Regions from separate parts of the Acetoanaerobium sticklandii genome, predicted to be linked through region 2. Evidence: riboswitches for the same ligand, from Rfam matches in the RefSeq annotation. Region 2 holds a riboswitch; each other region holds the start of a gene.
What was found. Region 2 has a riboswitch for S-adenosylmethionine ahead of CLOST_RS00885 (homocysteine S-methyltransferase family protein). Riboswitches for the same ligand answer to the same signal wherever they lie in the genome.

Region 1 (3,493 bases), 400 kb from region 2:
CAGCCCACCACTGTAACTTCTCCAAGTTCATCGCTGATTAGGTTTGCTATAGTGTAGCCATTTTCATCGTTTTGAAATATTATATCTGAAATTTTTCCTTTTAATTCTATAGGCATAAGCATACACTCCAAATGTATTTTGAATATGATTTATTATAACATATACTATAAGCTCATAATCTTAACAATGTTTCAACAGATACAACTAATCGAATTTAAAAATTATATCGTATTTAAATTTTGAAGAAGCAAAATTTAAATATAAATAACAAAAGGATTAGTATACAGATTTCCCTGAGTACTAATCCTTTATTTTTATAAGCTTTTAAGCTCCATAAACAACTTATAATGGTTTAAATTGCTGAATTTATTATTTATGATATTTTTATAATCCAGCGTCTTTTTTAATGTCGTCTACTTTGTTTAGCTCTTCCCAAGGAAGGCTTACATCTGTTCTTCCAAAATGTCCGTAAGCTGCTGTTTGCTTGAATATCGGTCTTCTTAGTCCTAGGTCTCTAATTATAGCTCCTGGGCGAAGATCAAAGTTTTTAGAAATGATTTCAGAAATCTTTTCCTCAGCGATAACACCTGTTCCAAATGTATCAACTAGTACTGATACCGGTTCAGCTACACCGATTGCATAAGCTAACTGAATCTCGCATTTCTTAGCAAGTCCTGCTGCTACTACGTTTTTCGCAACCCATCTAGCTGCGTATGCTGCAGAGCGGTCTACCTTTGTAGAGTCTTTACCTGAGAAAGCTCCTCCACCGTGTCTAGCGTATCCACCGTAAGTATCTACGATGATTTTTCTTCCTGTAAGTCCAGAATCTCCTTGAGGTCCTCCGATTACGAATCTTCCTGTAGGGTTGATAAGGTACTTAGTGTTTTCATCAAGTAACTTGCTATCTACTATTGGCTTAATTACGTTTTCGATTAAGTCTTTTTCAATTTGCTCTCTAGTTACTTCTGGGTTGTGCTGTGTAGATATTACTATAGTGTCTATTCTTACTGGTTTGTCATCTTCATACTCTACTGTTACTTGAGTTTTTCCATCTGGTCTTAAGTAATCAAGAGTTTTGTCTTTTCTTACATCTGAAAGCCTTTTAGCTAGCTTATGAGCTAGTGAAATAGGAAGTGGCATAAACTCTGGAGTCTCGTCGCAAGCAAAACCAAACATCATACCTTGGTCTCCAGCTCCTACTGCTTCTACTTCATCTTTCATAGTCCCTTCTTTGTGCTCTAGGGCTTCGTCTACACCCATAGCTATGTCTGCACTTTGCTCGTCTATAGCATTAATTACTGCGCACGTTTCGAAGTCAAATCCATATTTTGCTCTATCGTATCCGATTTCTTTAACTGTCTGTCTTACTACTTTTTGGATATCTACGTATGCGTTAGTAGTTATTTCTCCAATTACCATAACAAGACCTGTAGTAACTGCTGTCTCACACGCCACACGTGAATTAGGGTCTTGAACTAAAAGGGCGTCTAGTATTGAATCTGAAATCTGGTCACACATTTTATCTGGATGGCCCTCAGTAACAGATTCTGATGTAAATAATCTTCTCATTTAATAAATCCTCCTCATCTCTAGCATTAAATGCTGTAAACCGTATCACTTGTATATGCCAAGGTGGCACATCGTACATAATGTAGACTTTTTTGCATTAAAAAGCCTCTTCATACACATACGCAGAAGAGGCATAACTACTAAAGTTACCTCATCTGCCAAGAATATATCTCGCAGGAATTGGCACCATCTCACATTGCTGTGCTGGTTGCCGGGTTTCACAGGGCCAGTCCCTCCACCTCTCTTGATAAGGTTCAAGAATTTATTCATTTATTGTGCAACGGATTTTATTTTATATTAGCCAAAACCATATGTCAATATGTTTTTGAAAAATATTTTTTACTATTTTTGTATCAGTTTTATGGAGTAAGCACAGGCTTGAATCCATATACCAATTTTCCATCTGCTTCAGCAAACTGAAGGTATTTTATATCTTGATATATATTGGTTTTTGGCATAGATGCATAGTCTACCACACTGATATAGCTTACATTTCCATCTACTCTAGAGGAAAAACTCTTACCTGAATATACGACATATACATTCTTAGTCTTTGCTTCTTTTTGGATGATTTTGTCAAATGCATTTTGGTCTATACTGTCTGCGGACTTGTCACTGCCTTGAAGCACTATGACTACATTCCCAGCACTTTTTGACATTAGTCCTTTTAAATAGTCCCATTGACCTTTTACTTTGTATACTCCGCCATTTCTGTTGTCCACGCTTATAAATGTTGTATTTCCAACGGTTTTATATTTATATGCCCCATTAAAGGCTTCCTTTGGCGCTGACACCGCTCCTAAAAATGCGTTATCCCCAGCACCTAGAGTCATTACAGCTTGGTTTGAGCTGGCTGAGCTTGCGAGCTTTGCCTTAAATGCTTGATCAATTATGCTTTCTCCACCTGACATGTTTCCAAATACTGCTGCTGTTCCTGAATCCGGAAGAGTTTGAACCATTTTAGTATCAGGTGCATTTTTCTTAAGTACTTCTACTGGAATTTTTCCAGTAACTCCTCCATATGAAGCTACTATATTTCCACTTCCTGATGAAGTCGGCGTGAAATATCTGCCATCAAAGCTCCCTGATATTCCTTCTCCAGAAACCTGAAAACTAGGAGTAGTTATGTCTATAGGATTTTTAGAAGCATCAAAGGCTCTTATAGCAAGCTCTACCTTGTCTCCTTGGAAAATAGTTTCATTTAGCACAGAAATTTCAATCTGAGAGATACTACCTTTTGGAGCTGTATTTTTGATAGTAAGCCCATTTACGAGTGACCTTTCTGCAGATGCCATAGTATTTTGAATTTTGCCGTCTGCCATCAGCTGAGTAGAGCCTCCTCCGTCAAGCATCATGGCATCCTTTGCTCCTAGCGCTTTCATATACGCTTGCATGTCTTTTTCATCCATTCCTATAAACGGAGATTTTCTTCCGTCTACAGTGACTATGAGCATTTTTTTGTCCGCTGTGATTCCTAGAGCTGTTCTTTGACTTTTTCCGCTCACACTCTGGGTTATGGATGTCTCTACTCCATTTTTAAGAAGCATAGTACCTCCACCTATTGCAGTTTTTATATTGTTGTAATTTAAGTTTATATCTGTTTTTAGCTTGACCTTTTCTTCTGGAGTAAAAGCTCCTTGAAGTACAAAGCTATTTGCTCCAGCTGCTAGTATCACGTAACCATTTTCAGGAATTGCCACACTAGGCTGTCCACATCTTACTTCTCTTACGATGTCGTTTTCTACTACTATCTCTGTAAGGTCAAAATAAGTTTTATTAGCGCCTGGGCTGTTAGGAGTGTATTCTTTAGTGTATATTACTATGTTTCCATAGTCTTTACTCGGTTTATTTATTGCTGATATATCTACATTTATACCTCTTGAGCTATTTTCTACTTGAATATTTGAATAAAGGTAAGCAAGAA
Region 2 (3,493 bases):
ATTTGAACCTATTTGGTTAAGCTGAGCTAGCATTTCGTGTGGCTCAAGTGATACGCCATTTAGCATTACAGCCTCGCCTTTATCAAAGGTAAGCTCTACATATTCTGCTTCATCTGAAGCCTTTTCAAGAGTTTTTGTCATCATGTAAAGGATATCTGCTTTGTGTTCGTTTTTAGTATCTTCCAAATCTCCACCTTCATGGCTGATGTGAAGAAGATTCTGATCTCTTGAGTAGATTTTATCTTTTGTACAAGGAACCTCTATGCCTTTTGCATTTGCATAGTCTATTGCATCTTCACGGGATTTGATATCCCAGATTCTCCATGGAGCAATTACTTTTATATCTGGATCAAAAGCTGCTATTCCTACTTCGAAACGAACCTGGTCATTTCCTTTTCCAGTACATCCGTGGCAGATATAAGGAGCGCCTTCTATATGAGCTATTTCTACTAGCTTCTTAGCTATTAAAGGTCTAGCTAGAGCAGTTCCTAGAAGATATTTGCCTTCATAAAGAGCATTTGCTTTAATCGATTTATATACATAGTCTTTTACAAATTCATCCACTACATCAGCTATATATACTTTTGATGCTCCTGATTTTATAGCTTTTTCCTGAACCTTTTGCATATCTTCATCTTGTCCTACGTTTATGCAAGCAGCTATTATATCTGCATTGTAGTTTTCTTTTAGCCATGGAATGATTATAGAAGTGTCAAGTCCACCAGAGTAAGCAAGTACTATTTTATCTTTTTTAGTTATATTATTTGTTTTCATTATATTTTCCTCCATTATTTTAGAAATTAAAAAAATCCGCCTCTTCGTATTACAAAGAGACGGATTTATATCCGCGGTACCACTCTAATTAATTGTATTTGTGCACTAATACAATTCACTCGATATCGTTAACGGCGACAGCCGTGCCTTCATACTTTGATTTCAAAAGGCATCCTCAGGGTCCCTTGTTCGGTTAAGGTGAGACTGTCGGCCTTCCACTCTGTGCCGACTCGCTGGAGTCATCTCTTAGCTTACTTTTCCCATCACTGGATATGCATATACTTGTTTTTTTCTGATTATAGGGATTTAATTTTTACTTGTCAACATCAAAAAATATATTTTTATGTTTTAAAAAATTATTTTTATATATAAATAATCGGGGAATAGCCATGAAATTATTATGAAAAACATTTTCCTAAAGCTTAAAAATTTTTTAAAATATTTTTACAAAAGTTAAAGTTTTTGTTTACAATTGAGCAAATTTTGTTTAATATAATTTAAATTATATATATTTTTAGTAAGTAGATGATTTATTATATGAGGTATTAAATTTTGGTAGATTAATAAATATATAGAATGAATAGAGTATATATTAAAAGGGGAGAGTAATATGAGTAAGCTATCAGATATGGAAAACATAGGACCAACACTAGAGCAACGATTAATAAATGCAGGAATAACTACTCCTATAGAGCTTAGAAAGCTAGGTTCAAAATCTGCATATGTGATATTAAAAGAGCATGATATAGATGCCTGCATTAACACCCTGTATGCATTAGAAGGAGCTATACAAGGGATAAGATGGCATGATCTGGCAGACGATATCAAAGCTGATTTAAAGAGATTTGCAGACTCAGAAAAAAAGTAAAGCTGGGATTAAATGAAAAAACAAGAAGAATTACTACAAAAAAATATTAGGCAGTTTTATGTATATATGCTAAGATGTAAAGATAACAGCTTGTACACTGGATACACAGTGGATATCGATATGAGGTTTAAACTTCACTGTGAAGGAACAGCATCAAAGTACACTAGAGCAAGGCTTCCAGTTAGCTTGGTTTATGTGGAAAGGCACGATACAAAAAGCAGTGCAATGAAAAGAGAGTGCAGTATAAAAAAACTCTCAAAGCTTCAAAAAGAAGCATTAATTAAAAACTCAATAGTATGATTCTTATCGAGAGAGACGGAGGGATATGGCCCTGTGAAGTCTCAGCAACCTTCAGCCCAGGCTGAAAAGGTGCTAAATCCAACTGCTTAGCAGGAAGATAAGAGAAAACTTATAACTAGGCTTTCTCTTTGAGAAAGCTTTTTTTAATGTAAAGGAGAGAGCAATGATAAAAATATTCGATGGTGGATTTGGAAGTCAGCTTATTAGCAAAAGTATATGTTTTGAATGTCCTGAGGAGTTAAACTTAACTCAAGGCGAAGTAATCAAGCAGATACATAAAGAATATGCAGATAATGGAGCAGATATAATTACAACCAATACCTTTGGAGCAAATCCTCTTAAGTTAAAAAGCTATGACCTAGAGGATAAGGTAATGGAGATTAACGTTGCAGGAATAAACTTAGCTAAAACTACAGGCAAAGAGATAGCTTTTTCTGTAGGGCCTACAGGTGAATTTGTAAAGCCTGTAGGGGATGTGAGCTTTGAAGAAATGTACGAGATATTTTACAGACAGCTTGAAGCTATAACTATATCTCAGCCTGATTATGTAATCTTTGAAACCTTTAGCGATATAGGAGAGCTAAGAGCAGGAATAATTGCATTAAAGGATATTTTTAAGAAGCACAATATAAAAATTCCTATACTCGCCTCTATGACCTATGACAGCATCTATACCTTGACTGGAGTATCGCCAGCTGCCCAAGGAGTTATTTTAGATGCTCTAGGAGTGGATGCCATAGGAATAAACTGCTCAAAAGGACCAAAGGATATACTTGAGTTACTTGTAGAGATAGAAAAGTATACCAGTGTAAAGCTTATTGCTCAGCCAAATGCAGGGATGCCTGAGATTGTAGGAGAAGATGTAGTTTATAGCATGTCAGCTAGTGAATTTGCAAATCAAATGAAGCCATATTTTGAGCTTAATATGGGATATATAGGCTCTTGCTGTGGATCTACTCCTGAGTTTACTAAAGAGCTAAGAAGGCTAGTCGATAGCATAGAAGTAAAAAATATTAAGGAGAATAAAGCAAGCTCTCATGGATATCTTGCTTCAAAAGGCAAGGTGGTTTCTTCAGAAGCATTTATTTTAATTGGAGAAGCCATTAATCCTCATGCAAGAAAAGCTGTAAAGCTGTATATGGAAGAATTTGATATAAAAGGGCTTACAAGCGTTATATCAGAGCAGTGCTTAAAAGGCGCAGATGTAATTGATATCAATGTCAATGCAGAAGGAGCAGATAAAAAAGCATTAGCAAGGGAGCTAGTGATAAGTGGACAGCTAAATTCTGATTTTGTACTTTGCATAGATTCCAAAGAGCCTGAAATCATAGAAGAGGCGCTTAAAAATTATGCAGGAAAGGCGCTTATAAACTCAGTTGCATTGGACGAAAAGGAATTAAGTGAAATCCTTCCTCTTGCAAAAAAATATGGTGCTAGTGTGATAGGACTATGCATAGAAAATGAAATACTGCCAACTACCATAGCTGAAACTGTAGAAATAGCAGAAAAGCTTCAGAGCAGACTCCTAAGTGAAGGAATACGGGCTGAAGA
Region 3 (3,493 bases), 1.1 Mb from region 2:
CTGTTGCAAACATCACATCTGTCTGAAATCTATGATATCCATATCCAATCGCTAGGTATCCTAGTCCTCCTCCACCTACAGCTCCAGCCATTGCACTATAGCCTATAATATTTATGATTGTCACTGTGACATTTAATACAAGCGAAGGCATTGCTTCAGGAATTAATATTTTTAGTACTATTTCTAGTGGAGAGGCTCCCATTGATACTCCAGCTTCAATTACACCTGGATTGACTTCTAAAATTGAGCCTTCTACTAGTCTTGCAAAGAAAGGAATAGCCGCTACCACTAAAGGCACTATGGCTGCATTTGTTCCAATTGAACTTCCAACAACTAGCCGAGTAAAAGGGATTATAAATATCATTAAAATTACAAAGGGAATCGATCTTGTGATATTTATAAGAATTGACAAGCTATTATAAATATTGCTGTTTGGTAGTACACTGTCTTCTCTTGTTATCACTAGAAGTATTCCTAGAGGTAGCCCCAGGATAACCGTAAATACAGTTGATATGAATACCATATATAGGGTTTCGTTAATTGATGGTATGAGTAAATCTAATAGTTCTATCATTTTATAACACCTCTGCCCGAACATCGTGATTATTTAAATAATCTATAATTGTGCTTAGATTGTCATGGCGCTTTAATTCCACAATCAAAGTTCCAAGTGGCTTTTCCTGTATATATTCAATGTTGCCTGAAATAATATTTAGCTCTAAATCAAACTTCTTTACGAGATTTGATATTATTGGATTTTTAGCATTCTCTCCCACAAAGCTAAGCTTTAATAGCTCTCCCTTATAATGCTCTTTATAATCTAAAGACTCTTCTTTAGAAAATATATCTGGGCTACAATTATCTTTATTTGAAAAAATATCGATTGTATTTCCTTGAGCTATAATCCTTCCATTTTCAAGCACCACTGTTTTATCGCAGATACTTTTTACCACTTCCATCTCATGAGTAATAACTACTATAGTTATATTCATTTCTTTATTAATCCTTTTAAGCATACTTAGAATTTGATTTGTAGTTTTCGGGTCAAGAGCTGAAGTGGCTTCATCCGATAATAAAATATCTGGTTTGCTAGCTAGAGCTCTAGCAATAGCAACTCTTTGTTTTTGTCCTCCACTAAGCTGTGAAGTATAAGCATTTGCTTTGTCTGAAAGCTCAACCCAGCTTAGTAATTCATTTACTCTAGCATTTATCTCAGATTTTGGAAGCTTATCTAGTTTTAGTGGAAATGCAATATTTTCATATACAGTTTTGCTATTTAACAAATTAAACCCTTGAAAAATCATCGAAATCTTTTTTCTGGTTTTCCTTAAATCCTTTTGATTTAAATCCATTATATTTATTTTATCTATATAAATTTCGCCACTTGTTGGCTCTTCTATTCTGTTAATGCATCTGACAAGCGAAGACTTTCCAGCTCCACTTAGACCTACTATCCCATATATCTCTCCTTTATCAATCTGAATGTTTATATTATCCAGAGCAATTATGGGTGTTTTGGAATCACTATATACCTTTGATAGATTTCTAATGTCAATCAATTTTAGCCTCCTTAATTTTTGATAATTAAATTGCAAATCGGATTTTGTCGACTAATCCACTTCTAAACAAATAAAAGCTCAACACCTTAATCTAACCAAAATTGCTTATGAATATAAGAAATCTTTTTTGAAAATAAAAAAATCTCTTTCACAAAGAAAGAGATTAATAAACTAAGATTTCAGTTATCTCTTATCTTTAGGTATGTAATAATACCTCAGGAATTAGCACCAATGCTGCAATGCAGCTGGTTGCCGGGTTTCGTAGGGCCAGTCCCTCCACCTCTCTGGATAAGATTCAGTTGTTTTATATCGTTTAGAATAATATGAATTATATATAGATTAATATCGTTTGTCAACACTATTAATCTATATTTTTTTAATTTTTTTATATTATGACTCTAGTAGTTTTACGTTGATAAGGTCCTCTATGGCAGAGATAGCGTTTTCCTCATCTGGGCCATCTATTATTATTTCTATCATCTCACCTTTAGATATCCCCATAGCCATAACTCCCATTATTGACTTTGCGTTTACAGTTTTTCCTGCTTTTTTTATCATTATATCTGATAAGAATTTGTTTGCAGTCTGAACAAAGAGAGCTGCAGGTCTTGCGTGTAATCCTATTTCATTTTTTATTGTAAGTTCCTTTGTTATCATTTTTACTTTCTCCCTTCTTTTAGTTCGTTTGCAATATCTTCTATTTTTTTCAATCTATGATTAACACCTGATTTTCCAAGTGGTTTATCTAGCATTTCGCCTAGTTCCTTAAGGCTTAAATCTTCATATTCTACTCTTAGCTCTGCTATTTCCTGAAGACTTTCAGGGAGGTAGTCTATACCTACTGTATTTATGATATAGTTTATAGCTTCTATCTGTCTCATAGATGCATTTACTGTCTTAGTAAGGTTTGCAGTCTCACAATTGACAATCCTATTTACATCATTTCTCATCTGCTTCATAATCTTAACGTCCTCTAGCTGAAATAGAGCATTATGTGCTCCCATTATGTTAAGTAAATCTGATATATTATTGCTTTCTTTGATATATACTACGTAGGTGTTCTTTCTAGGTACTATTTTAGCATTAAAATCATATGTATTTAGTAAATTTCTTATGTAGGTACTTAGCTCGTCATCTACAGTAACAAATTCCATATGATAGGTTTTTTCTGGATCTGAAATCGATCCCCCACCTAGAAAAGCTCCTCTAATATATGCACGCTTTGATTTTTCATCAGAGATGAAGGATTCAGGTATGTCGCTTTGAATAGTATAATCCTTACCGTCTTTTTTTAGTATACCTATTTCTACTAATATATCATTTGCCCCTTGTTCATATGATACAAACAAGAAATATGTATTGTTCTTTTTTAAATTCTTATTTTTCTTAACCTGTATTTCTACATGAATATTAAAACACATTTTTAGCAAAGAAAAAACTTTTCTTGCAATTGCAGCATTTTCAGTAACAACCTTGAATGACAATTTATTGTAGCCCATTAGCTGCAGGCTTCCGCTCATGCGAATTAAGGCAGCTAATTCAGCAATTCTAACATTCTTATCTTCAGGAATAATCCTTGAAAGCTCGTTTTTAACTTGAGTTGAAAATGACACTTTAATCACCTGAGTTATTATATGATTTTTTGTTAATTTCATCTAATGCAACTTTTATTATTTCCTTTTCGTCATCATATTTTGCCATCTCTAACACTCTATCTATATGAATGAACTTGGCTTCTATGAAGCCCTCTTCTCTTTGAGGGACTGTATCCATACTTCTGGAATGCATCAGATACCAATATACCGTCTTATGGACTCTTTTATTTTCATCCCAATTTTCTTTATAGGTGTAATGAATTTCTCCTAGATATTTGATTATCTCAGCTTTCAATCCACTTTCTTCAAACACTTCTCTTAGGGCGGCTTCGTCTTTCT
Region 4 (3,493 bases), 610 kb from region 2:
GTTCTATTTTTGTCTGACAGTATGATGTCCTTCGTCTTTGCAAACTGAGCCGAATCAGATAGTGAGCTTCCACCGAATTTTGCAACCACCTTTTGCTCTATTTTTTCTATCTGATATGGTGTCTGCTGATAGACAAAATAATTAATCCAGTTTGAAAAAATTAAGCTAGCACTTGATTTCCATCTTACAAGAATGCGATTTGAAGGGTCGTCATTTTTAAAATAATTTCTAGGTATACTTGGATTTATCCCTTTACTTAAGTCTCTTATATACTCGTTGTAAAGTGTATCGGTATCATATTCTCCATGTCCTGATATAAAAACAAATCTTTCATCTACACTAGAAGATATGCATACACCAGCCTCATCTGAACGTGCTAGGATTTTTAAATCTGGAACCTTTCTAAGCTCAGCTTCTTCGTTTTCAGTATTTCTCGACTGAGGATAGAAAAAATTATCATCTAGACCTCTAGTTAGCTTTGAATCCTCAGCTAGTTCATATTCAAATACTCCGCTTAGCTTTGAACCTAGATTCCTTTTTTGTACACCGTAGTAATAATATAAAGCCGCCTGAGATGCCCAGCATATGAATAAGCTCGAGTAAACATGTGTACGGGCAAACTCGAATAGCTCCTTTAATTCATCCCAGTAATCAATCTCTTCAAACTCCAAATGCTCAACTGGAGCTCCTGTTATGATAAGTCCATCGTATTTATTATTTTTAATTTCGTTTAAGGTTTTATAGTTTTTAGTAAGGTACTCCATATCGGTGTATTTACTTTTTCTGCTTTTTGTTCTTATTAAATCAAGCTCTATCTGAAGAGGCGTATTAGAAAGCGCCTTCATCAGATGGATTTCTGTTTCTTTTTTGTTAGGCATTAAATTGACTATACCTATTTTCAGAGGTCTTATATCCTGAGTCGTTGCTCTTAGCTCTGGAATCTGAAAAATATCCTTGTCGTAAAACTCCTTTAGTAGGTCCGTATTAGTAGAATTTATTATAGGCAAGACTATTCCCCCTTACGCCTGAGCTTTTAGTGCTTGGTATAAATCATCGCAGATATCCTTTGGATTTTCGATTCCTACAGATAGCCTAATCATCTCAGGAGCAATCCCAGCTTTAATCTGCTGCTCTTCACTTAGCTGTCTATGAGTCATGCTAGCTGGATGAAGCACATGAGTTCTTAAATCTCCTACATGAACTACAAGACTTGCTAGCTTGACAGAATTAATAAATAGCTTGGCTTTATCTACTCCGCCTTTCACTCCAAATGATATAACTCCAGAAGCGCCTTTAGGAAGATATTTTTCAGCAAGCTTGTAGTCTTTTGAATCTTCTAGCTTCGGATAGTTCACCCATGCAACCTCATCTAGGCTTTGAAGAAACTTCGCAACCTCTAGAGCATTGTCACTGTGTCTTTGCATTCTAAGAGCCAAGGTTTCTGTTCCTAAATTAATTAAAAATGCATTATTGGGACTCATCGTAGAGCCTAAATCTCTAAGAAGCGATGCTCTTGCCTTTACGATGAAGGCTTGGTTTCCAAAAGTCTCTGTATAGCTAAGCCCATGATATGCTAGGTCTGGCTGAGTAAGGCAATCAAAGTTCCCATTGTTCCAATCAAAATTACCACTATCTACTATCACGCCACCTAGACTAGTTGCATGACCGTCTAAATACTTCGTAGCGGAATGAGTAACTATATCAGCTCCATGCTCTATCGGTCTGCATAAATAAGGTGTAGCAAAGGTATTGTCCACAACAAATGCCAATTTATTATCATGTGCGGCTTTTGCAAAAGCCTCTATATCAAGTACCTCTACACCAGGATTTCCTAACGTTTCTGCAAATAGCAGCTTTGTTTTAGAATTTACATGTTTTGCAATCTCTTTAGGCTCTATTGTGCATGGAAGTATAGTTGCCTCAATTCCCATACGCTTTAAAGTAGAAGTAAACAACGTATGGGTTCCACCGTATAGATTTGAAAGGCAGATAAAATTATCTCCTGCGCTACACAAAGTAAAAATAGCAAAGAAATTTGCTGATTGCCCTGAAGCAACCCCAAGAGCCCCTACTCCGCCTTCTAAAACAGTCAGCTTTTTTTCCAAAACCTCTACAGTTGGATTACTGATTCTGGAATACATATGACCTACTGCTGATAAATCAAATAAAGCTGCAACCTGATCTGCATCATCGTACTTGTAAGTAGTTGACTGCACTATAGGAGCTACTCTTGGCTCTCCACTTTTTGGTTCATAGCCTGCCTGTACACACTGAGTTTCTACACTGTAATTCTTCATTAATATCCTCTCCTTTTCATATTGAGAGTCTGAGAAATTAAAAAAGCCGCACAAAGTGCGGCTTTATGATTTTAAATAAATAAAATCAACAAATCTAAATACAAAAATAGACTTGTAGGCTACACTTATCTCTCAGACTATTGTCTGCTGGAATTAGCACTCGGTTTTATATAAAACCCTTGCCTGGTTTCGTAGGGCCAGTCCCTCCACCAATCTTGATAAGCAACTTTTATTAAGTTTGATTTTTATAATACACTGTTCTAGGATAAATTGCAAGTATTTTTTTAAATTATTAAATCGTTAGCTTCAGTCACTTTTTTCTAAGGGCGTAAATTCAATTTTTCTAATTTTTCTCTTATTTTAGACTCACAATTAATATCTGTTAATACAACCAAATAATCTCCCACCATAATTTTAGTATCTCCTTTTGGAATAAGTTCTACTTCTCCTCTTTTTATAGCGACGAGAAGAGATTTTCCTGGCCAATGTAAATCTTTTACCAAAGAATTTTCAAAAACAGAGTCATGCTGAACTATTATTTCTACAAGAATTTTATTAATATGTTCTTTCTCATCTTCTGGATGTTCTTGAACTATTAAATTATCAAGTAATTTATCATATACTGGAGGACTATTTAAAAGCTCTGCCACTATGTATGCTGTAATTGAAACAACTGTGAGTGAAAGCAAATGGTTGAAAGAACCTGTCATTTCCATTATTAAAACTATACCAGTTATAGGTGCTCTTACAATAGCCGTAAAATATCCAGCCATAGCAAGGATAATAAAATTATTAAAAAGACTCTCATCAAAAATTCCATTTCCTATCATTACATGTCCAAAGATACTTCCAATAGTTGCACCTAAAATAAGTAAAGGAAAAAATATACCACCAGGAGCTCCTGATGCAAAACTTAACATCGAAAAAATAAATTTAACTATTAAGATTAAAACAAGAAAACTAATACCATTTTTAAGATTTAGATATTCTATAATCTTATGGCCTCCTCCTGTTGCAAGTGGAAAAACTAAACCTAGAAATCCTGCTAGAATAAAAGGAATTATTATTTTTGTTCTTATATTAAGAAAAGTTAATTTTTTATAAAATTTTTGAGTTTTAAATAAAGTATAATTATAGATAGCTCCAGAAATCCCCAAAACAATTCCTAAAAATATAAGCATTAAGTATCCATTAAG

Region 1: linked by a shared signal. The riboswitch ahead of metK (methionine adenosyltransferase) and the one ahead of CLOST_RS00885 (homocysteine S-methyltransferase family protein) in region 2 are both predicted to bind S-adenosylmethionine.
Region 3: linked by a shared signal. The riboswitch ahead of CLOST_RS08375 (methionine ABC transporter ATP-binding protein) and the one ahead of CLOST_RS00885 (homocysteine S-methyltransferase family protein) in region 2 are both predicted to bind S-adenosylmethionine.
Region 4: linked by a shared signal. The riboswitch ahead of CLOST_RS10815 (O-acetylhomoserine aminocarboxypropyltransferase/cysteine synthase family protein) and the one ahead of CLOST_RS00885 (homocysteine S-methyltransferase family protein) in region 2 are both predicted to bind S-adenosylmethionine.

The regions. Positions count from the first base shown of each region.
Region 1 covers NC_014614.1:2,479,240-2,482,732, forward strand. The annotation lists gene recD2 (SF1B family DNA helicase RecD2) at 1-116, opposite strand, end outside; gene metK (methionine adenosyltransferase) at 385-1,569, opposite strand; SAM riboswitch class I at 1,718-1,823, opposite strand; gene CLOST_RS11830 (phosphodiester glycosidase family protein) at 1,929-3,493, opposite strand, start outside.
Region 2 covers NC_014614.1:166,196-169,688, forward strand. The annotation lists gene CLOST_RS00870 (argininosuccinate synthase) at 1-774, opposite strand, end outside; T-box leader at 827-1,050, opposite strand; gene CLOST_RS00875 (TfoX/Sxy family protein) at 1,385-1,642, shown strand; gene CLOST_RS00880 (GIY-YIG nuclease family protein) at 1,655-1,942, shown strand; SAM riboswitch class I at 1,943-2,046, shown strand; gene CLOST_RS00885 (homocysteine S-methyltransferase family protein) at 2,106-3,493, shown strand, end outside.
Region 3 covers NC_014614.1:1,786,517-1,790,009, forward strand. The annotation lists gene CLOST_RS08370 (methionine ABC transporter permease) at 1-574, opposite strand, end outside; gene CLOST_RS08375 (methionine ABC transporter ATP-binding protein) at 576-1,559, opposite strand; SAM riboswitch class I at 1,747-1,854, opposite strand; gene CLOST_RS08380 (HPr family phosphocarrier protein) at 1,950-2,216, opposite strand; gene whiA (DNA-binding protein WhiA) at 2,219-3,172, opposite strand; gene CLOST_RS08390 (NUDIX hydrolase) at 3,174-3,493, opposite strand, start outside.
Region 4 covers NC_014614.1:2,276,535-2,280,027, forward strand. The annotation lists gene CLOST_RS10810 (homoserine O-acetyltransferase/O-succinyltransferase family protein) at 1-1,007, opposite strand, end outside; gene CLOST_RS10815 (O-acetylhomoserine aminocarboxypropyltransferase/cysteine synthase family protein) at 1,020-2,297, opposite strand; SAM riboswitch class I at 2,420-2,522, opposite strand; gene CLOST_RS10820 (ClC family H(+)/Cl(-) exchange transporter) at 2,618-3,493, opposite strand, start outside.